One region of the Bradyrhizobium sp. SZCCHNS30572 genome, then DNA from elsewhere that is predicted to be linked to it. Evidence: predicted binding sites of a transcription regulator. Region 1 holds the regulator's gene; each other region holds the start of a gene.
The links. The regulator PhoB, encoded in region 1, activates phosphate uptake and scavenging genes when phosphate is short. The targets are predictions, from matches to a motif close to TGTCATNNANCTGTCAT.
Positions count from the first base shown of each region.

Region 2: the regulator PhoB is predicted to act here: its motif matches at 3,030-3,046, upstream of ugpB (sn-glycerol-3-phosphate ABC transporter substrate-binding protein UgpB).
Region 3: the regulator PhoB is predicted to act here: its motif matches at 3,445-3,461, upstream of phnC (phosphonate ABC transporter ATP-binding protein).
Region 4: the regulator PhoB is predicted to act here: its motif matches at 3,060-3,076, upstream of QX048_RS29515 (YbhN family protein).

Region 1 is NZ_JAUESY010000008.1:267,038-272,803, reverse strand. Features, by position in the region: gene pstC (phosphate ABC transporter permease subunit PstC) at 1-135, shown strand, start outside; gene pstA (phosphate ABC transporter permease PstA) at 139-1,020, shown strand; gene pstB (phosphate ABC transporter ATP-binding protein PstB) at 1,017-1,838, shown strand; gene phoU (phosphate signaling complex protein PhoU) at 1,869-2,585, shown strand; gene phoB (phosphate regulon transcriptional regulator PhoB) at 2,602-3,309, shown strand; gene QX048_RS23740 (trypsin-like serine protease) at 3,457-4,773, shown strand; gene QX048_RS23735 (HoxN/HupN/NixA family nickel/cobalt transporter) at 4,950-5,766, shown strand, end outside.
Region 2 is NZ_JAUESY010000004.1:470,052-475,817, forward strand. Features, by position in the region: gene QX048_RS13315 (GIY-YIG nuclease family protein) at 273-509, shown strand; gene QX048_RS13320 (MarR family transcriptional regulator) at 517-978, opposite strand; gene QX048_RS13325 (organic hydroperoxide resistance protein) at 1,148-1,573, shown strand; gene QX048_RS13330 (CaiB/BaiF CoA-transferase family protein) at 1,695-2,897, shown strand; gene ugpB (sn-glycerol-3-phosphate ABC transporter substrate-binding protein UgpB) at 3,100-4,419, shown strand; gene ugpA (sn-glycerol-3-phosphate ABC transporter permease UgpA) at 4,470-5,351, shown strand; gene ugpE (sn-glycerol-3-phosphate ABC transporter permease UgpE) at 5,351-5,766, shown strand, end outside.
Region 3 is NZ_JAUESY010000012.1:90,484-96,249, forward strand. Features, by position in the region: gene QX048_RS31180 (peroxiredoxin) at 1-69, opposite strand, end outside; gene QX048_RS31185 (DUF1045 domain-containing protein) at 840-1,550, opposite strand; gene QX048_RS31190 (alpha-D-ribose 1-methylphosphonate 5-triphosphate diphosphatase) at 1,557-2,741, opposite strand; gene QX048_RS31195 (DapH/DapD/GlmU-related protein) at 2,738-3,400, opposite strand; gene phnC (phosphonate ABC transporter ATP-binding protein) at 3,575-4,384, shown strand; gene phnD (phosphonate ABC transporter substrate-binding protein) at 4,464-5,396, shown strand; gene phnE (phosphonate ABC transporter, permease protein PhnE) at 5,492-5,766, shown strand, end outside.
Region 4 is NZ_JAUESY010000011.1:111,434-117,199, forward strand. Features, by position in the region: gene QX048_RS29510 (hypothetical protein) at 1-1,711, opposite strand, end outside; gene QX048_RS29515 (YbhN family protein) at 1,815-2,906, opposite strand; gene QX048_RS29520 (ferritin-like domain-containing protein) at 3,277-3,783, shown strand; gene QX048_RS29525 (hypothetical protein) at 3,858-4,292, opposite strand; gene QX048_RS29530 (hypothetical protein) at 4,341-4,931, shown strand; gene QX048_RS29535 (YdcF family protein) at 5,021-5,608, shown strand; gene QX048_RS29540 (hypothetical protein) at 5,661-5,766, opposite strand, start outside.

The DNA of each region.
Region 1 (5,766 bases):
GAATTCCAGGAGAGCGACGGGCTGCACCAGTCGAGCCTGATCCTGCTCGGCCTGCTGCTGTTCGTGCTCACCTTCTTCGTGCTGGCGAGCGCGCGGCTGATGCTCATGCGGCTCGAAGCCAAGGCGGGAAAATAAGCCATGTCCAGCGCTGACACGCTTACACTCGATGCGCCGGTCAATCCGATCTATGCGCGCCGGCGCCGCAGAGACATCGTGATCCGCGGCCTCTGCGTTGCCGCCGCGATGTTCGGCGTCACCTGGCTGGCGCTGATCCTGTTCACGCTGTTCTATAACGGACTCGCCGGCCTCAGCCTGCAGGTTTTTGCCGCCGACACGCCACCGCCCGGCTCCAGCGAAGGCGGCCTGCGCAACGCCATCGTCGGCTCCTTGATCATGACGATCATCGGCGTCGGCATCGGCGCGCCGCTCGGCCTGTTTGCCGGCACCTATCTCGCCGAATACGGCCGCAACGACCGCCTGACCTCGGTGATCCGCTTCATCAACGACATCCTGCTGTCGGCGCCCTCGATCATCATCGGCCTGTTCATCTATGGTGCGGTCGTGGTGCCGATGGGCGGCTTCTCGGCACTCGCGGGTTCCCTTGCATTGGCGGTCATCGTGATCCCGGTGGTGCTGCGCACCACCGAGGACATGCTGCTGCTCGTGCCCAACCCGCTGCGCGAGGCGGCGTCTGCGCTCGGCCTGCCGCGCTCGCTGGTGATCCGCCGCATCGCCTATCGGGCGGCGCGCTCGGGCCTCATCACCGGCGTGCTGCTGGCGACCGCCCGCGTCGCCGGCGAGACCGCGCCTCTGCTGTTCACCGCGCTGTCGAACCAGTTCTGGAGCCTCAACCTTTCCAAGACGATGGCGAACCTGCCCGTCACCATCAACAATTTCGTCCAGAGCCCTTATGCCTACTGGAAACAACTGGCCTGGAGCGGAGCCCTTCTCATCACTCTGGCCGTGCTCGCCCTGAACATCGGTGCACGCATTCTCGGCGCCGAGAGGAACACCAAATGACCGAACTGTCCGTCTCCGTCAGTCAGCCCAATCACGCTCTTCACGGCAAGGCGCTTCCGGATGCGCCGGCCAAGGTGACTGCGCGCAACCTCAACTTCTACTACGGCGACCATCACGCGCTGAAGAACATCAACCTGTCGCTGGGCACCAACCGCGTCACCGCGTTCATCGGCCCGTCCGGCTGCGGCAAGTCCACGCTGCTGCGCATCTTCAACCGGATGTACGATCTCTATCCGGGCCAGCGCGCGACCGGGCAGCTGATGCTCGACAACACCAACATCCTCGATCCCAAGCTCGATCTGAATCTGCTGCGCGCCCGGGTCGGCATGGTGTTCCAGAAGCCGACGCCGTTCCCGATGACGATCTACGAGAACATCGCCTTCGGCATCCGCCTCTATGAGAAGATCTCCAAGTCGGAGATGGACGACCGGGTCGAGAAGGCGCTGCGCGGCGGCGCGCTGTGGAACGAGGTCAAGGACAAGCTCAACGCCTCGGGCCTGTCGCTGTCCGGCGGCCAGCAGCAGCGACTGTGCATCGCGCGCACCGTGGCGGTCCGGCCGGAGGTGATCTTGTTCGACGAGCCGTGCTCGGCGCTCGATCCGATCTCGACCGCCAAGGTCGAGGAGCTGATCCAGGAGCTCGCCGAAAACTATACGATCGCCATCGTGACGCATAACATGCAGCAGGCGGCGCGCGTCTCCGACAAGACCGCCTTCATGTATCTCGGCGAGCTGATCGAGTTCGACGACACCAGCAAGATCTTCACCTCGCCGAGTGATCGGCGGACCCAGGATTACATCACCGGCCGGTTCGGCTGACGCCGACGACATTGTCTTCAGGAGATCATCATGGCCAGTGAACATACCGCCAAGGCGTTCGACAGCGATCTGCAGGACCTCACCCGTCTGGTATCGGAGATGGGCGGCCTCGCGGAGCGGCTGATCGTCGATTCCGTCGATGCGCTGGTGCGGCGCGACATCGCGCTCGGCCAGAAGGTGGTCGCCACCGACGCCGAGGTCGACAAGCTGCAGCGCATCATCGAGGAGCGCGCCGTGCTCACGATCGCCCGTCGCCAGCCGATGGCGGTCGACCTGCGCGAGATCGTCGGCGCGATGCGCGTGGCGACCGATCTGGAGCGCATCGGCGACCTCGCCAAGAACATCGGCAAGCGCGTCGCGGCGCTGGAAAGCGACTTCCATCCGCTGAAGCTGATCCGCGGCCTCGAGCACATGACCGATCTGGTGCAGTCGCAGGTCAAGACGGTGCTGGACGCCTATGCCGCGCATGACCTGCCGGCGGCGATGACGGTGTGGAAGGGCGACGAGGAGGTCGACGCGATCTGCACGTCGCTGTTCCGCGAGCTCCTGACCTACATGATGGAGGATCCGCGCAACATCTCGTTCTGCATCCACCTGATGTTCTGCGCCAAGAACATCGAGCGGATCGGCGATCACGCGACCAACATCGCCGAGACGGTGTTCTATATGATCGAAGGCCAGCAGATCATGGACAAGCGCCCGAAGGGCGACATGACGAGCTTCGCATCGACGATTCCCGGTAACTAAGAGAGACGGTTCAGACATGGGCGCCCGAATTCTGGTGGTGGAGGACGAGGAGGCGCTGACGACGCTGCTGCGCTACAACCTCGAGGCCGAAGGCTACGAGGTCGAGACCGTGGCGCGCGGCGACGAGGCCGACACGCGGCTCAAGGAGCGCGTTCCGGATCTCGTCGTGCTCGACTGGATGCTGCCGGGCCTCTCCGGCATCGAACTGTGCCGCCGCCTGCGCGCCCGCTCCGAGACCCGGCAACTGCCGATCATCATGCTGACGGCGCGCGGCGAGGAGAGCGAGCGCGTGCGCGGACTCGCCACTGGCGCCGACGACTACATCGTCAAGCCGTTCTCGGTGCCGGAGCTCCTGGCGCGCGTGAAAGGCCTACTGCGGCGGGCGAGCCCGGAGCGGCTGGCGACCGTGCTGTCCTATGGCGACATCGAGCTCGACCGCGAGAAGCGCCGCGTGGCGCGCTCGGGGCGGCCGATCGATCTCGGCCCGACCGAATACCGCCTGCTCGAATTCTTCCTCGAGCACCCCGGCCGCGTGTTCAGCCGCGAACAGCTGCTCGACAGCGTCTGGGGCCGCGACATCTACATCGACGAGCGCACCGTCGACGTCCATATCGGCCGCCTGCGCAAGCTGCTCAATCCCGGCCGCGAGCAGGACCCGATCCGCACGGTGCGCGGCGCCGGTTATGCGCTCGATGACCGCTTCGCCAAGAGCGAGCAGGTGTAAGGGGCGATCCGGCGTGAGCACGAAGCAGGTGTGAGGCGCGAGGCGGCCCGATTGAGGAGATCGCGGTCCGCTTTCCGCCACGCCGCCGCCGTCTTGATCGTGTCTGCTTCGTGGCCCGTCACGATGTTTCGGTCCCAGCGGACGCCCTTGATCAAGACCATCATCATATCTCTTGCCGTGCTGCTCGGCGGCGCGGCGGGCGCCCCGGCCGCCGAGCTCGAAGACGCGGTCGCGGCGGCAGGCAACGGGCAGCATGCGGCGGCGATGCGACGGCTGCTGCCGCTGGCCGCCAAGGGCGATGCGCGGGCGCAGTTCGACGTCGGCTTCATGCAGGCGTTCGGCTGGGGCGTGCCGCGTAATCCGAGCGAGGCGCTGGCCTGGTACCGCAAGGCCGCCGATCAGGGGCTCGCCGTCGCGCAACATTATCTCGGCATCGCCTACGTCAATGGCGAGGGTGTTGCCTCGAACTACGGCGAAGCCAGTCGCTGGTTCAGCCGCGCGGCGGCGCAGGGCTTTGCGCAGTCGCAATACATGCTCGGCCTGATGCTGCTCGACGGCCGTGGCGCGAAGCAGGACGTCGTGCAGGGTTATGCCTGGCTGGTGATGGCCGGCCGCAACGGCGTGCGATCGGCCGGCCGCGACGTGCAGCGGGTCAAGTTGACCGAGCCGCAGCGCGTCCAGGCCCAGAGCGCCATTGCGTCCTGGCAGCCGAAACCGGAATCGGCGGATGCGGGCATTGCCACTCCGCGTCCGGAGCAACTGCTCGGGCTCGATCGCCACATCGGCGAGGTCGTCGATCCCACCTCCTGGCCGGCGTCGTCGATCGGCGTCGTCACCGTCGCGCAATACTCGAGCGGCGGCTGGTGCACCGGCACGCTGGTCGCGCCGCGCGTCGTGCTCACCGCGGCGCATTGCGTGTTCAACGGCGTGGCGCAGGTCAGCCCCGGCAACGTCCGCTTCCTGGCCGGCATGAACCGGGGCACGCCGGCGGCATCGTCGGTCGCCGACAAGCTGATCGTGGCGCCGGACTTTGTCCCGATCCAGCACGACAGGTGGTCGCTCGACCGCTCGCCCGCCGATTGGGCGTTGATCGTGCTGAAGGACGCGCTGCCGTCGAAGCCGGTCGCGGTCAAGGCGCTGACGCGCGAGGAATTGCAGGCTGCGACATCGGCCGGCACCATCTCCGAGATCGGCTATGGTCAGGAGCGGCGCTATTCGCCGACCGGCCAGCGCAATTGCAGCGCCGGCATGACCAGGGACGGGACGCTGCTGACAGTGCATTGCCTGGCCAATTTCGGCTATTCGGGCTCGCCGATCCTCGCCGAGGTCGGTGGGCAGCCTGCCGTGGTCGGCATCTTCTCGGCGTTCCACGAGGAGACCCGGCTGATGTTCGCCGCCCCCGCGAGCCAGTTCGAGACGGTCGTGCGGCGCGAGATCGCGGCACAGAGTGCCTCGGCGCGGTGAGCGAAGGAGGGGCGAGAGAAGAAGATGTCCCGCCGCTGGTCATGATCTGTGCGTGACTGGATAGCGGGTTGCCAAGCGAGAGGGCAATCCGGGAAGGGCCGCCCACGTTTTCCTGCAGCTTTTGCCTGCAGCGGGGGGCTTTACCGAACTGGCCTGGCTCTTGCTATAGTCCGAGTATGACGATTGTTCAAATTGATCATCCTCGTGCCCCTCGGCTGCTGTGGTGGCGATCGCAGCCCGGCCGCAACGTTGCGCTCGTCGGCGGGCTGGTCGCCGCCAACGCGCTCGCCTGGGCCTGGGCGTTCGCGCTCTACGCCGACCGGCCCGCCATCGTCGGCACCGCGATGCTGGCCTGGCTGCTCGGACTGCGCCATGCGGTCGATGCGGATCACATCGCGGCGATCGACAACGTCGTGCGGAAGCTGGTGCAGGACGGTAGCGCCCCGCGCGCCGCCGGCCTGTATTTTGCGCTCGGCCATTCCAGCGTCGTCGTCATCGCCACCATCGTCGTGAGCCTCATCGCCGGCGCCGACCTCCTGGATGAAGAGAGCGCGATCAGGGCGATCGGCGGCGTCATCGGCACGTCGGTGTCGGCCGGCTTCCTGCTGCTGATCGCGTTGGCGAACCTCATTCTGTTCGTGAACCTCTGGCGCCGCGCCGCACAGCCGCAGTCCGAGATGGAAACCGCCGGAAGCCCCGGACGGGGCATCCTCATCCGCCTGCTGCGCCCCGTGCTCCGCCTGGTGGGACGCGCCTGGCACATGTATCCGCTCGGTTTCCTGTTCGGTCTCGGCTTCGACACTGCGAGCGAGATCGGGCTTCTCAGCCTGTCGGCGACCGAGGCCGCGCGCGGCGCGAGTCTTGCGCACGTGCTGGTGTTTCCGGCGCTGTTCGCGGCGGCGATGGCCACCGTCGACACCGCCGACAGCATGCTGATGGTCGGCGCCTATCGCTGGGCGCTGACCGATCCCGCACGCAAGCTGCGCTATAACC
Region 2 (5,766 bases), on a different contig from region 1:
CGGGCGATAATGCTCTCTCCCCATCGCTTCGCGAGCTTCGGCTCGGCAAGCCACCCCAAACTCTCAGTTGCGCGAAGCGAGTGAAGGCTGTCGCGCCGTAGCCTGGACGCCGTAGCCCTCTTGGGCGGAGGCGGGAAGGCGAAGGCGGACTAGGCTCCGGGCCATGATGCCCCTTCATCAGTCGACTGAGCAGTTCAGCCCATCCAAGCTCTGGACGCCACGCAGCACGACCTGCCACATTCGCGCCCGTGAAGGGTCGAGGGCGGCCTGCGATGAAGTTCGTTTACATCCTGGAAAGTCTCAACGGCGAGCATTTCTACGCAGGCATCACCGACGACGTTCCGGCCCGCGTCACGAAGCACAATGCCGGTGAAGTCCCGCACACATCGAAGTTTCGGCCTTGGCGGCTCAAGACCTACGTTGCCTTCAGCGATGTGAAGCAGGCATTTGCCTTCGAGAAATATCTCAAGTCGGGTTCAGGCCGGGCTTTCGCGAAGAAGCGCCTTTAGAGCCCCCTCACCCCTCCACAACCGCATCGAGCCGCTCCCGCAGCCGCACCAGCTTGCCGTGCAGGTCGGCCAGCTCGGCGATCGAGCAGCCCGTCGCATCCAGGATCGCGGGCGGCACGATCGACCTTGCCTTGTCGCGCAGGCCCGCGCCCTGGGCGGTGAGGGTGACGATCACCTGACGCTCGTCCTCCGCCGACCGGGTCCGCTTGATCAGGTGCGTAGCCTCCATCCGCTTCAGCAGCGGCGTCAGCGTGCCAGAGTCGAGGAACAGCCGCGCGCCGATGTCCTTCACCGTCAAGCCGTCCTGCTCCCACAGCACCAGCATGACCAGATATTGCGGATAGGTCAGGCCAAGGCGGTCGAGCAGGGGCTTGTAGACGCGGTTGAAGGCGTGCGCGGTCGAATAGACTGCGAAGCAGAGCTGGTTGCCGAGCTGGAGCGGCAGGTCTGCCGCGGACTTCTTTCGCATCGAGGTCACCACAGGTCGATCCTATCGGCATCTTGAGCCCGCACGCCTCGGATCGACAACGGGCCCGGCGCACCGATCACGAATTTTCTACCGAACAATTATATGGTACACAATCTAATTGTGTGCAATATGGCCGCGCTGAATTCGTCCATCCAACCAGGAGACACCCATGTCCGTGAACGTGCTCTACAAGACCAGCGCCAAGGCCACCGGCGGCCGCGACGGCGAAGCCGCTACCCTCGACGGCTCGCTCAAGGTCAAGCTTTCCACCCCGAAGGAGCTCGGCGGCGGCGGCGGTGCCGGCAACAATCCGGAGCAGTTGTTTGCGGCCGGCTACGCAGCCTGCTTCATCGGCGCGATGAAGTTCGTCGGCTCGCAGGGCGGCCCCAAGGTTCCCGCCGACACGTCGGTGACCTCGACGGTCGGCATCGGCCCGCGCTCCGAAGGCGGCTTCGGCATCACCGTCGAGCTCGCAGTGTCGCTGCCCGGACTCGCCAAGGCCGACGCCGAAGCGCTGGTCGCCAAGGCGCACGAGGTGTGCCCCTATTCCAACGCCACGCGCGGCAATGTCGACGTCAAGCTGAGCGTCGTCTGAGCTTCAATTCCGTCATGCGGCAGGACGGCCTCCGTTGTCCTGCCGCATGGCAGCCCCCGTTTGCGCCGCCGCCGCAGCAATGCTTAATGATCGCGAGCTGAAACCAACCTCGCGACATCCGATGACACCCCAATTTGCTCCCGGCGCCATGGCCGGCCTGCGCGTGATCGATCTGACGCGCGTGCTCGGCGGCCCCTATTGCACGCAGATCCTGGCCGATCACGGCGCCGACGTGATCAAGGTCGAGCCGCCGGCCGGCGACGAGGTGCGTGACTGGGGTCCGCCCTTCCACGATGAGGACGCCGCCTATTTCGTCGGGATCAACCGCAACAAGCGCTCGATCGGCCTCGATCTCGCCTCAGAGGGCGGCCGCGCCGTGCTGATGCGGATGCTCGAGACGGCCGACGTGCTGATCGAGAACTTCAAGCCTGGCACCTTGGAGAAATGGGGCATCGGCAGCGACACGCTGCGCGAGACATTCCCCAAGCTGGTGCACTGCCGCATCTGCGGCTTCGGCGCGGATGGCCCGCGCGGCGGCAATCCCGGCTACGACGCGATCATCCAGGCGATGACCGGCATGATCGCGGCGACCGGTTCGCCGCAGAGCGGACCGATGCGGATCGGCGTGCCGCTGGTCGACATCACCACCGGACTCTATGCCGCGATCGGCATCCTGATGGCGCTGTCGGAGCGGCAGCGCTCGGGCATCGGTCAGTTCCTCGAGGTCACGCTGTATGAGACCGGTCTCGCGATCATGCATCCGCATACCGCAAACTACTTCATGCATGGCAAGCCGCCGTCGCTGACCGGCAACGAGCACCCGAACCTCGTTCCGTATGCGATCTTCGCGACCAAGACCGACGATATCTTCATCGGCGTCGGCAATGACGGCACCTTCCGCAAGCTCGCCAAGGAGATCGGCCGCCCCGAACTCGGCACCGATCCGCGCTTCGCCCGCAACAAGGATCGCGTCGCCAATCGCGAGGCGCTGCGCGCCGAGCTTGCCGCCGTGTTCAGCCAGTTCGAGGCGGAGCCGCTGTGCGACCGGCTGCTCGCGGCCGGTCTGCCGGCAGGACCCGTGCAGAAGATCGACCAGGCGCTGACCAATCCGCACACGATCTACCGCGGCGATGTCATCGAGAAGGACTGGTACAAGGGCGTCGCGTCGCCGATCCGGCTCGAACGCACCAAGCCGAGCCTGCGCTCCACCCCGCCGAAGTTCAGTCAGCACGCGCAGGAGGTGCTGACCGAGTTCGGTTACACGCCGAGCGAGATCGAGGCGCTGCTGTCCCAGGGCACGGTGTGCGCCGAGCGCAAGCGCTGAGGCGCCATCAGCCTGTCGTCTCTCACCGCCAGCGCCGGCCGGGGCATCGCCCCGGCGCGGCACCGTCTCCCGCAAGTCGCTGCGTTCCGCCGCGATGAACGCGCTTTCCGCTGACGATCCAACCGGTTATACATTCACGAAACTGTCATCTCGCGCTGCTACGGCCGCGACGCCGATGACGTTTCACGGGAGGTATTCTTTAATGTCACTTCGCCAATTCTGGACGGCCGCGACTGCGGCAGTCACGCTGGTCCTGAGCGCCGCAGCCCCTGCGCATGCCGTGACCGAAATCCAGTGGTGGCATGCGATGACCGGCGCCAACAACGACGTCATCGTCAAGCTCGCCAACGATTTCAACGCCTCGCAATCCGACTACAAGGTCGTCCCGACCTACAAGGGCAACTACGCCGACACGATGAATGCCGGCATCGCCGCCTTCCGCGCCGGCAATGCGCCCCACATCATGCAGGTGTTCGAGGTCGGCACCGCCACCATGATGGCCGCCACCGGCGCCGTGAAGCCGGTCTACAAGCTGATGCAGGACGCCGGCGAGACGTTCGACCCGAAGAGCTATCTGCCTGCGATCACGGGCTACTACTCGACCTCCAAGGGTGAGATGCTGTCGTTCCCCTTCAACTCGTCCTCCACGGTGATGTGGGTCAATCTCGACGAGCTGAAGAAGGTCAACGCCGAGATCCCGAAGACCTGGCCCGAACTGTTCGAGACCGCCAAGAAGCTGAAGGCGGCCGGCCATGCGACCTGCGGCTTCTCGGGCTCGTGGGTCACCTGGGTCAATCTCGAGCAGCTCTCCGCCTGGCACAACGTGCCGCTGGCCAGCAAGGCGAACGGTCTCGACGGCTTCGACACCGTGCTGGAGTTCAACGGTCCGCTGCAGGTCAAGCATCTCGAAAACCTGGTCGAGCTGCAGAAGGACAAGACCTACGACTATGCCGGCCGCACCAACACCGGTGAGGGCCGCTTCACCTCGGGCGAATGCCCGATCTACCTGACCTCGTCGGCGTTCTTCGGCAACGTCAAGGCCCAGGCCAAGTTCGCCTTCACCGCCGCGCCGATGCCGTATTATCCGGACGCCAAGGGCGCGCCGCAGAACTCGATCATCGGCGGCGCCTCGCTCTGGGTGATGGGCGGCAAGAGCGCGGACGAATACAAGGGCGTGGCGAAGTTCCTGACCTTCCTCTCGGACACCGATCGTCAGGTCTACATCCACAAGGCCTCGGGCTATCTGCCGATCACCAAGGCGGCCTACGCCAAGGCCAAGGCCGAGGGCTTCTACAAGGATCAGCCCCATCTGGAGACGCCCCTGCTCGAACTGACCAACAAGGAACCGACGGAGAATTCCCGCGGCCTGCGTCTGGGCAACATGGTGCAGCTGCGTGACGTCTGGTCGGAGGAAATCGAGCAGGCCCTGGCCGGCAAGAAGACCGCCAAGCAGGCGCTGGACGCCGCCGTCGAGCGCGGCAACCAGATGCTGCGCCAGTTCGAAAAGACGGCCGTGAAGTGAGGCCATGAGCCGGCAGGCCGCCCCGCGGCCTGCCGGTTCGCCGACCGACCATGCAGAAGAACGCCATCTTTCAGTCAAAACTGCTGCCGTTCGTGCTGGTCGCTCCCCAGCTCGCGATCGTGCTGATCTTCTTCTATTGGCCCGCGATCCAGGCCGTCATCCAGTCGTTCCTGCTGCAGGACGCGTTCGGCCTGTCCACGAGCTTCGTCTGGTTCGAGAACTACGCCGACCTGCTCAGCCAGCCGGACTATTTCCAGGCCATTCTCCGCACCTTCGGCTTCTCCTTCGCGATCGCGCTCTCGTCGCTGTCGGTCGCACTGCTGCTCGCGGTCATGGCGGATAAGCCGTTGCGCGGCGTCACGCTGTACCGGACGCTGCTGATCTGGCCCTATGCCGTGGCGCCGCCGGTGGTGGGCGTGCTCTGGATCTTCATGCTCCACCCGTCGCTCGGCGTGATCTCGCGCTATCTGCGCGCTGTTGGCATCGACTGGAATCCGCTGCTCGACGGCGACCAGGCGGCGCTGCAGATCATCCTCGCGGCCGCCTGGAAGCAGATCTCCTACAACTTCCTGTTCTTCCTCGCCGGGCTGCAGAGCATCCCCCGGAGCGTGCTCGAGGCGGCCGCGATCGACGGCGCGCGGCCGATGCGGCGGTTCTGGACCGTGACCTTCCCGCTGCTGTCACCGACCATCTTCTTCCTGCTGGTCATCAACATCGTCTACGCCTTCTTCGAGACCTTCGGCATCATCGACACGATGACCCGCGGTGGTCCTGGCAAATCCACCGAGACGCTGGTCTACAAGGTCTATACCGATGGCCTGCTCGGCGGCAATCTCGGCTCGTCGGCCGCACAATCCGTCGTTCTGATGGTCATCGTCATCGTGCTGACGGCGATCCAGTTCCGCTTCGTCGAGCGCAAGGTGACCTACTGATGGTCGAGCAAGAAGGCATTCGACGCTACGTCGCGCACGCCATCCTGTGGATCGGAATCGCGATCGTCGCGTTCCCGGTCTATCTCGCATTCGTCGCCTCGACGCAGGACAATGCGGTGATCGCCAACGGGCAGATGTCGCTGCTGCCTGGCGGGCACTTCCTGTCGACCTACTATCAGACGATCTTCGTTGGCACGAGCGGCTCGACCCGCGAGCCGGTTGCGACCATGCTTTTGAACTCGCTGGTCATGGCGCTGCTGATCGCCGTCGGCAAGATCGCGATCTCGATCATCTCGGCCTATGCGGTCGTCTACTTCCGCTTCCCGTTCCGCATGGCGATCTTCTGGCTCATCTTCATCACCCTCATGCTGCCGGTCGAGGTGCGCATCTATCCGACCTACAAGATCGTCGCCGA
Region 3 (5,766 bases), on a different contig from region 1:
CTGAAGATGAAAGCCGGGTTTCACGCCGACGATTTCAAACGATGGCAGCTTGCTTCCGATTCCGAGCATTGGGGCACTCCAAGAAAATTATTGCGCTGCAATAGCGAGGCGCATTGTGCATTGCAAGCGATATGCCATTCGTTTTTAGTATCAGTGGATTGTCGAAAACCCGACACTTGGCGGCAACATGCTGCGAGTGCGAGGCCGTGGCGATGGGGAGCTTTTGGATGGAGCTGGCTTGGAGAGTCGGCTTCGTGACATTGCGATCGGACATCGAGCGACGACAGCCGGAGCGCGCGCGTCGTCGCCACGGCAAAATGAGGTTGATATCCGCTTGGTCGAAGCGCCATGCGACGTCGTGTTGACGGTCTCGACGACGCCCGACGTGCAATTTCTTTGTGCGGCCGAAGTGGCAAAATTGACATTATCGCCTTCGTCGCGATGCACGTTTGACCACGGCGACTCGCTAAGCGGCATGAAGGCGACAAGCCGTCGGCAGATCACGGCGCGGCACGGTGCAAGGTGTCGCACGGCGCACAGTGTTGTCAGCTTTTCGGCAGATCGCGTCTGTTATTTCGCCTTGCTGCGCGATGACCTGACCATAGTCTCCTCGCAGATTTTCATCGGCCTGGGAGGAGTTCATCACCATGAGCGAAACTGTCTCGGCACCAAATGCAAGCGCGAGCCTGTCGATCGATCGACGATTTCTCGCGACCTCAGCCGCGCTCGCGGCAGGATGGGGAGCCCTGCCGCGGGAGCGCGCCGACATCTCGCCGCCACTCTCGGTCTTCGACCGCGAGGCGCCGCCGCACTATGCAGGCCATGCCGAACTGACGCCGCTATCCCCCCTGGACGACCGTGAGCGGCCAGTCTCCGATGATGCGGAAACGTTCGTGGGCATTGGCCTGGCGGAACAGCACAATCCTGTCGATCCGGAGCTTTGTCAGTGACAGTGCCGCGAATCTCTCCTGCAGCATCATCAGGATCGGCCGGCGCCGTTCGTCGGACAGCCGGCAGGTCAGCGTCATGTGGAAGCGGAAATCCTCCATGACATAGGGATAACCCCAACGATCGAGATGATCGCGCTGCCGTGGTGTCAGCAGATCCGGCTTGCGCCGAGCACGGTCGTCGGCCGTCATCGGAGCGCGAAATGGCTCAAAGGCCTGGACACAATCGGCCGCGAGCTGTTGCAGCGCCGGCGACGGCTCGCCGGGGATCATCGCGATGAAGCCGCTGATCGCGTCCACGATCGGACGGATGGCCGGGACGGCTCGCGGCGTGGCCGCGAACGCGGCACAGGCGCTGCGGAGCGCGGCTTCGTTCTCCGCATCGGACAGCTCGAACGGAGCCTTCAAGGTCGCGTGAAAGCCGTATTTGCGCGGGTCTGCGGTCAGCTCAGCCCAGTCTGGAACCGCGCGGACGATCTCGCTCGGAAAGCTGCGGTCATCGCCGCTCCACGCGTCGTATCCGAGCAGGCTCGCGCCGAATTCCGCCAGATCCGCCGTCGCTGGTGGAGCATAATAGATCGCATAGCGCAGAAGATTGGCCATGGTTCGCTACTCCGCCGCCATGGCACGCGCCGGCCGGGCGTTCAGCCGGTCGGTCTCGGTGAGATAGACCAGCCGGCCGGACGCGATCACGGCGACGACATGGGGGCGCAACGGCACGCGGTCGTCGACCAGAATGATATCGGCGCGGCGGCCCTCGGCGAGCGTGCCGCGGTCCGCCAGCCCGGCTGCGCGTGCAGGGCTGCCCGAGATCAGATCCCAGGCGCGCGCCAGCGGAAGAACGCCGTCGGCCGCAAGCCGGTACGCTGCCAGCAGCGGCGCTGGATAGTAGTAGTCGGAGGCCAGCACCGAGCAGAGGCCCTTGGCGATCATGTCGCTGGCCTTCGTCCACCCGGTATGGCTGCCGCCACGGACGACGTTGGGCGCGCCGAATACGATCGCGTCGTCCCCTTGAGCGGCCTCGCGCGCGGTCTCCTCATTGACCGGAAACTCTGCGATGGTCACTCCCTGGCTGCGAAACGCCTTGCGCATGGCCGGGCTGTTGTCGTCATGCGACAGCATGCGGACACCAGCCTTGCGTGCGATCTCGGCCAGCCGCGCGATCGAGGCCGGAACGGCGTCGGCGCGAGCGGCGATGCGCGCGACCAACCGGTCGAACTCCGCGCCGGGCAGGCCGGTGCGGTCGACCATGCGCTGGCGCTTGTGCGGCTTGTCCAGACTCGCCACCGTCGAATCCATGTGATCGTTGAAGGCGAACAGGTCAACGCGCCGGTCGGCGAGCCACCGGCCGATCTCCTCCTCATCGTCGAGATTGAAGGTCTCGTGACGCAGATGAAAGCGCGTGTCGGCTGCGAGCCGCGGGCGCAGCGCTTCGATCGATTCGAGCAGGCGCCGCGCATTGTCGGCGCTGCGCAGGCCCGGCTCCCATGACCAGGTCGTCGCGTGAAAGACCGTGGTGATGCCATTGCTGATGGCCTGGCGGTCGCTGTCGATCAGCGCAACGTCTGTCGGGAAATCGACCCCGGCGCGCGGCATCATCTGGCGCTCGAACGCATCACCATGAATGTCGACGATGCCGGGAAGCACGGTGAGCCCCTCCGCATCGAGTTCGAGACCCGACCGGCGTCCCGGTGTCCCGATGCCGGCGATCACGCCGCCGGATATGATCAAGGAGGTGTCGACGAAGTCGGTATCGACGAGGCAGCGGCCTCGCGAGATGGAGATATCGGTCATGGGGCGGCACTCTGCCGCACCGAGACGCGTGCGTCGAGGGCAGCCTCGTATTTGTCGAGAAACGCGGTGATCGCGAGCTTGCGGAAATCCGGCAGCGCCGCGCGCAGCGCCTCGTGATTCCAATCCCACCACGCCAGATCCAGCAGCCGCTGCTCGACCTCGCGCGGAAACCGGCGCTTGATCGGGCGCGCCGGATTGCCGGCGACGATGGTATAGGCCGCAACGTCCTTGGTGACGATGGCGCCGGCCGCCACGACCGCGCCGGTGCCGATGTTGCGGCCCGGCAGCACGATCGCGCCATGGCCGATCCAGACATCGTGTCCGATCTGGACATGATGCTCTCTCCGCCAGGCGAAGAACTCCGCATCGTCCGGCTCTCCTGGGAAATAGGCGCTGGCGCGATAGGTGAAATGGGCCTGCGTCGCCCGCTGCATCGGGTGGTTGCCCGGATTGATCCGGGTCATCGCCGCGATCGAGCAGAACTTCCCGATCCTCGTGTAGGTGATCTGGGAATCGTTGACCACATAGGAGTAGTCGCCCATCGTCACCTCCTGCAGGATGGTGCGGGCGCCTATCTCGCAATAGGCGCCGAGCGTCACGTCCTGGAGCTTGGCCGAAGGGTCAACGGTAGGTTCAATCGAAAGCGACTTGCCGGCCATCTCGCGTCCTGTCTCTACGCCTGTGAGGGTGTTGGATCTCCCTTATGACAGAGGCGTGACATCTGCATGACTGCGGCCAGCGTGTGGACGGATGTGGCGCCGCAGTGTCGCTGTCACATAACCGTAGAATCCAGACGTTAGCGATAGGCCAAAGCGAGGCGTCTGGAGAATTCAATGCTGGTGGTGGATGGCCTGACGTGCCGTTTTGGCATGAAAGCCGCAGTCGACAATGCATCCTTCTCTGTTGCACCGGGCAGCTTCGTCGGCGTGATCGGGCGTTCCGGCGCCGGCAAGTCGACCCTGCTGCGGTCCATCAATCGCCTGAGCCCGGTGAGCGGCGGCCGCATCCTCTTCAAGGATCTCGACGTGACGGCGCTGCGCGGCCGTGACCTGCGGCAGTGGCGCGCGCGCTCGGCGATGATCTTCCAGCAGTTCAATCTGGTCGGCCGATTGGACGTGCTGACGAACGTGCTGATGGGGCGACTGGCCGAAATCCCGTCGTGGCGCTCGCTGGCGCAGCTCTGGCCAGCGGAGGATGTCGCCATGGCGCTGTCGGCGCTCGAGCAGTTCGACATGGCCTCCCTCGCCGCGCAGCGCGCCGATCAGCTCTCGGGCGGGCAGCAGCAGCGCGTCGCGATCGCGCGCGCGATGGTGCAGAACCCCGAGATCATTCTCGCAGACGAGCCGATCGCCTCGCTCGATCCCCGTAACACCAAGATCGTGATGGACGCGTTGCTGCGCATCAACAAGCATTTCGGCATCACCGTCGTCTGCAATCTGCATTCGCTCGATCTGGCGCGCAGCTATTGCGATCGCCTGATCGGCATGGCGACCGGACGGATCGTGTTCGACGACGTGCCGTCGGCGCTGACGGCGCAGATCGCACGTGAACTCTACGATCTCGAGGCGGACGAGGTGATGGGTTCGATCCATCCGGCACCGGCGGCAACGGTGCCGGTACTCGGCGAAGCGGCCGTGGCCTGAGACGCGGATTTCTGCAAGCTCGAGCTTCCGCATGGCGCGGGGGCGAGACCTGTTACTTACTGCAACAAGAGGGCATGTTATGATCAATCGTCGCATCGTTCTGGCGGGCGTCGCTGCGCTGGCTTTCACGGCCTCGGCGTCAGCCGAGGACTGGAAGGCGAAGTATCCTGAGCTGACCTTCGCCGTGGTCCCGGCAGAGAACGCCTCGGGTGTCACCGAGCGCTGGACGCCTTTCGTGAACTATCTCTCGAAAGAGCTGGGCGTGAAGGTGACGCTGCGCATCGCCAACGATTATGCGGCCGTGATCGAAGGCCAGCGCGCCGGCAACATCCACATCGCGAGCTACGGTTCGGCCTCGTTCGCCCGCGCCCGGCTCACCGGGGTCAAGACCGATGCCTTCGCCAACGACATCAACTCCGACGGCAGCACCGGCTACTATTCGGTGTTCTTCGTCAAGGCGAGCAGCCCGTACCGGAAGGTCGAAGACCTCAAGGGCAAGAATCTCGGCCTCGTCGATCCGAACTCAACGTCGGGCAACAACGTGCCCCGCTTCGAGCTCAACAAGATGGGCGTGACCGACGCCGAGACGTATTTTGGCAAGGTTGTCTTCACCGGCAGCCACGAGAACGCGGTGCTGGCCCTGTCGCAGGGGACTGTCGACATCGCGGCCAACCAATGGACGAGCGACAACGACTCGACGCTGGCGCAGATGCTGACCAAGGGCATGCTGAAGAACGCTGACGGTTCGCCGATGAAGAAGGACGACTTCCGCATCATTCACAAGTCGGCGCCGATCATCAACGGCCCCTACGCCTACAACACCGACCTGCCGGCCGATCTGAAATCGGCGATCGCCAAGGCCTTCTTCGATGCGCCGATCAAGGACAAGGCCGCCTTCGACCGTCTCTCCGACGGCCAGAAGAAGGGCTTCCACCCTGCCACGACGAAGGACTGGGATGGCACGATCGACCTGATCAAATTCGTCGACAGCCTGCGCAAGAAGGCGTCCTGATCGACGATCCATCGATGGTGAGCCGGGTCTCGTGGGGCCCGGCTCGTCCGTTGAAGAATCCCTCGCACGTCCGAACCAAGAGCAGCACGAAGCCGATGGCTGTTGCCGTTTCGATCCTTCCGAGCCAGCAGCTTGCGGCTCTGAACGAGACCTATCGGCGGGCCGTTTCGCGCCGCCGTTTGCGTCTTGCCCTGTCCGCCATGGTATTCCTGGCGGTGCTCTTCGCCGCGGCCATCGGTGCCGAGGTCAATCCGCGGACGTTCTATACCTACTTCGGCAACTTCATCAGCTACTTCGATCGCATCTTCACGCTCGACGACGGGCAGCGGGTCTGGACCAATCTGCCCGAATGGTTCTGGGGCTTCAAGAA
Region 4 (5,766 bases), on a different contig from region 1:
AGAAGTAGCTGTCGTTGGCATCGCGGATCCAGCGCGCGCGCGGCAGATAGGGACGATACTCGCTGGCGCCGCGGCCGCACAGCAGCGGCTCGTTGGCGGCGCTGACGATGTTCGGATCGAAGCTGGCGCCGTCGGCCGAAAAGCATTCGCGGTCGAACGGCGGATCCTGCGTCGAGCGGGCGCAGAAGCCGTGATCGGCAAACGCGGCCTGATGCGCATCGACGAAGGTCATGCGGTCGGCCTGCGGATCGCGGCACAGGACTCCCGCGGTACATTGCGCCAGCCCGCGTAGCGACGGCAGGAACTCGTTCTCGACGAAGCCCGCGACCTTGGCGAGCCGCTGCGGATTGGCATTGAACGATGGGTGGATAGCGAAACCGGCCGGACCACCGGGGCAGGGCGTGCCGGGGCCGCTCAGTGCCGGGTTGCCGTACGAAGTGTAGATGACGTGCGAGAGGTCGCCGACCAGCGGCTTCAGCGCCTCGCGCAGCTTGGCAAAACCCTGCGGCAGGTCGCGCGCCAGCTCGCTGCGCGATTCCTCGACCGAGCCGATCACGCCTGAGCGTTTGAACAGCGTGCGTTCGGTCGGCGTATCGACGATGACGTCGGCGACGAGACCGGAGAAGTTGATGTCGTTGGCGCCGATCGACAGCAGAATCAGATCGAGCTTGCGGTCCGGCTGGCGACGCTTGGCCGCGGTCAGCGCCTCGCGCAGCTCGCCGAGCTGGCCGTTGACGCTGCCGGCGCAGGTGGTCGCGGCGCGGCCCGGCGTGCATTCGCGTGCGCGCTGGCTGCCGAACAGGCCGTCGGCGATGGTGGCGCCCGTGCAGGCGAGCGGCAGGTAGGTGACCGCGACATGCGGATAGCGCACCGCCAGCGCCAGCGCCGTCCGTGTCTGGTAGCTGTAGAGCGAGCGGTGGCAGGCGGCGTTGAGCCAGACCGCGCTGTGCTTCTGCCAGTTCTGCAGCGTGTCCGGCGCCTCGCAGGCGCGGCCGCCTCTGAAGCCGGCCCGGCTCGGCCGATAATATTGCGCCGTCGGACCGCCGAGATAGGAGCGGAAGCAGAAGCCCTCGTCGGCGAGCGCGATCGGGCGGTCCGGGTTGCCCTCGCCGGAGGCGATGCTGTCGCCGAGGCCGGCGATCAGGACGTCGCGGACCTGGATTCCCGTCGACACCTGCTGCGTGCCTTCCGGGCTGGCGACATCGACGGATGCGACGGTCTGGCGGCCGTAGCGGACGCGCAGGTTGACCGGTTCGGCGCAGTCGAATGTCGAGGTCTGCGGCCCGTCGCCGTCGTCGAACGACCACGCGCAGGTGGCGCCGACCGGGACCGGGCCGGTCAGGCGCACCGTGACCGGATGGTCGATCGGCGTGAGATAGCTTTCCTTGACGTTGTCGCGCGTGCACGGCTCGTTGATGCGGCCGGCGAGGTCGATGCAGAGCCGGTTGACGACGTTCCGGGCCCAGCCGCGGCCGTCGCTCTGCACCGCCAACGCCTGCTCGGCGGCGAGGATGGAGCGGTCGCGCGTGCTCTCGGTATGCAGCAGGAAGTCGCGCTCCTCCCGGAAGAGACGGAAGCGGTTGCGCACCTCCCAGCTGATCTGCAGCGGCGTTGCGCCGAACTGCGCGGCCGCCTCGGTGGCGGCGAGAGGGGCGAGCAGGCCGGCCAGGACGCAGGCGGCGAGCAGCGGACGAAGGGGCATTCGGGTCATGCGCAAGGATTCACGTCAGCGATGGGGCGGAAATAAGAGGATCGCACGCGAGTTCAACCGGTCGAGTGTCGAACCGTCGCGTCATCCGCGAGACGATTGCTGCTCAGCGCTGGGAGTGGCGCTTGATGCGCTGGGGAACCGCGGCGGGCGCCGTGGCCGCGGCGCGCTTGGCGGCGACCTCGTCCTCGCAGGCTGAGTTCAGCCGGCGCCGCTCCTGCCACGGCTTCACGACGTTCAGCCAGAGTTCCCTGATGCCCATGATGGAGATCGCCGTCGCGAACGGGATCACGAAATACAGCACGCGGAAAACGAGCAGGGTGGCCAGCAACTGCTCGCGGCCGAACTGCGGCAGCGCCACGAGCATCGCGGCATCGAACACGCCGATGCTGCCGGGCGCGTGGCTGGCGAAGCCGAGCAGGGTGGCGAGGATGAACACCACCGACAGCGACAGGAAATCGATCGGCGGAGCGGCGGGGACGAGGAGGTACATCGCCAGCGCGCAGAAGCCGAGGTCGACCACTCCGATCAGGATCTGCACGAGCGTGAGCTGCGCCGAGGGCAGCACCACCTTCCAGCCGTTCTGGCCGAGCTGGCGCCGGTTCTTGCCGGCGGTAAGCCAGCCGAGATAGGCGAAGATCGCCCCGAGGATGCCGATCGCGATCAGCTGGTTCACCGCCGGGGGCAACTGGTCCATCGCGGTGGCGGCGGCCGGATGCAAGGTCATGCCGATGCCGAGTACGAACAGATTGCCGAGCCAGAAGGTCAGGCCTGACAGGAAGCAGATCTTGGCGACGTCGATCGCGGACAGGCCGTAGTCGGAGTAGATCCTGAACCGGATGGCGCCGCCGGTGAACACGGTGGCGCCGATGTTGTGGCCGATCGAATAGCTGGTGAAGGCGCTCATCGCCGCGATGCGATAGGGCACGTGTTTCTTGCCAATCGTTCGCAGTGCAAAATAGTCATAGAAGGTCAGCGTGCAGAACGCGCCGACCACACACAAGGCCGCGAGGGCGATGTGACCGGGCGGGATTTCGGTGAGCGCGGTCAGGATGACGCCGGCATCGACGCCCTTCAGCGTGCGCACGAGTGTCGTGATCGCGAAGGCGATGATCGCAAGGCTCGCTGCAATCCCCAGCCGCTTCCAGCCGATCCATTTCTTGAAGCCACGCCCAAGCGTGGTCAGCAGGCGCTGCATTCATCCTCCCGGCGGGGCGGTACTAGATCTTGGAAAAGAGGCGAAACCATTGATCGATAGGCGGGCAATTCGTGACAGCTTGTTCCTTATGCTAAAATGCGCGCCTTGTGCAGTCCTTGACACAGCTCAGCTCCGACCCATGCGGCGCAGGTCTGTCACACTCCGGTCACATAGCTGGCGGCCCGTCCGCCTCAATTCGGTCCAACTGGTCACCCGCGCGGTTCACGAGAACCCTCGCCCCTGCGATCGGTTCGGCAGGGCCGGTACGCCGGAACAACCGCCGTAGCCGCCGGTTAGCGCACAGCGAACATGGCGACGATCGGTCGGGGGAGGGACCTGCCATGTTCCGAACCGAGAGGACGTGAAACAAATGGGACTGTTCACCAAGGACATCAAGACGATGAACGATCTGTTCGTTCATCAGCTGCAGGACATCTATTACGCCGAGAACCAGCTCGTCAAAGCGCTGCCGAAGATGGCGGACAAGGCGACGGATCAGAAGCTCAAGCAGGGTTTTCTGACCCATCTCGACGAAACCAGGACGCATGTGAAGCGGCTCGAGCAGGTGTTCGAGATGCACGGCATTGCGCCCAAGGCGGTCGACTGTCCGGCGATCGACGGCATCATCGAGGAGGCCGAGGAGGTCGCCGGCGAGGTCGCAGACAAGACGGTGCTCGACGCCGCCCTGATCAATGCCGGCCAGGCGGCGGAGCACTATGAGATCACCCGCTATGGCAGCCTGATCGCCTGGGCCAAGCAACTCGGCCGCAGCGACTGTGCCGCCGTCCTGCAGAAGACGCTCGACGAGGAGAAGGCGACCGACATGAAGTTGACCAAGCTCGCCGAGACCAGTGTCAATCTGCGCGCCGCGAGCTGATCGCGTCACCTGCCGATGAGACAAAACGCCGCGCGGACATCCCGCGCGGCGTCGTCGCATCCGGATGCCACGCGTCAGCTCTTCCTCAGCGCGAAATTGGCGCCGCAGAACGCCATCAGGGCGCCGAGGCAGAGCGCGGCGAGGCCGGCCAGCACACCCGAGGCCGACGGCACCGGGCTCGGGCCGGAGATCGCCTGGCCGATGCCGGCCAGCATCAGCACGCCGACCACGACCAGGAAGTTGCGCATCCGCTGCGGGATCTCGCCCGATACCGCGCTGTGCATGATGTTGGCGATGAAATAGCCCGAGGAGAAGCCGACGGTGGCGATCAGCCACCAGGCGATCGCCGATCCCGCCGGCATGAAGGCGCCGCTCTCGGTCTGCCACAGGCCGCCGAGATCGAGCCCGTAGCGGGCGCCGAGCATGTGCACGGCCAGCGCCAGCAGCACGCCGGCGGCCATCGCCCCGGCCAGGATCAGGTGGCGCGGAAAATAGATCGTTTCGCTCATGCTCCGCTTGTAGGATAAGGCGCGCGCCACACGCAACAGGACCGATCCATTTCCGAGCGCACCACCACGGCCGGCGATGATGCGATCCGCTACGCCTACAAGGCGTCGCTGATCGGGGCCGCGCACCAGTTCGAGCTGACCGGGCAGGGGCTGTCGTGGCGGTTCGCCGGCCGGACCGGCCTGTGGCCGTACGCCGACATCGCCGCGATCCGGCTGTCCTACCGACCGGTGTCGATGCAGGCGAAGCGTTTTCGGGCCGACATCACCCATCGCGATGGCCGCCGCCTCAGCATCATCTCCGTCTCGTGGCAGACGGCGGCCCTGATGGCGCCGCAGAGCGAGGCCTACCGCGCCTTCATCGTCGGCCTGCATGCGCGGCTCGCCTTCAGCGGCAGCAACGCGCGGCTGACTGCGGGCCTCGGCCGCTTCACCTACGGCGCGGCGCTCGCCGCGATTGCGCTGCTAGCCGTGGCGATGGCCGGGCTTCTGGTGCGCGCGCTCGTCATCGCCGAATGGTCGGGCGCGTTGTTCCTGATCGGCTTCGCCGCGCTGTTCGCCTGGTATGTCGGCGGCTTCATCACCCGCAACAGGCCGCGCAGCTACACGTTCACGGAGATTCCGGCCGCGCTGCTGCCGTGATCACGCAACCTCATCGCCGGTCACCGAATGTGATCATGCAGATTTCGCGCACCATGCCAGAGTGAGCGAGTCGCCTTCGGAGTGGGACGATGCAGGATCGCGCGCTGCGCAGACCGGATGACGCCGAGATCGCCGCGGTCAACGCGCGGCATTTCGCCGATACGCCGCTGCGGCCGGCCGATCTCCTGTTCGTGTTCGGGACCCGCGTCGACGAGGAGCTGCGTGCCGAGACGGCGGTGAAGCTGTGGCAGCAGGGCTACTTCCGCCACGCCATCGTCAGCGGCGGGATCACGCCGGGCGCTGATCTTTCGGAGTGTACGCTGATCAAGGCCGCCATGGTGAGGCGCGGCATTCCGGCCGAGCGCATCCTCGAAGAGCACCACGCCACGAATACCGGCGAGAACGTCGCGCTCGCGCTGCCGGTGATCGACGCCGCGCTCGGCCTCGCCAATGTCGGCAGCGTGATCTGCCTCGGCAACAGCTGGACCGCGCGGCGCTACGCGATGACCCTGCAGCGATACTGGCCCGAGGTGGAGAAGATGCTGCTCACGGTCGACGGCTTCGGCATCCCGCGCCATCTCTGGCACACCCATCCCGAATTCCGCCGTCGCGTGCTCAGCGAATGGGACAAGATCGAACCTTATAAGGCGAAGGGCTTCATCGCGGAGTGGCCGTGACGGGGTCACTCGCGGAATGCTAACGCGCATTGCGAAGCAGAAGCCTCTCGTGTCAGGAGCGCACGCGGATGGAGGCATAAGCCTCATCGGTCCAGCCAAACTCGCGTACGCAAACTATGTCGCAACCTTCCAGCTTGGCGATCGCAGTCGCTTCGACC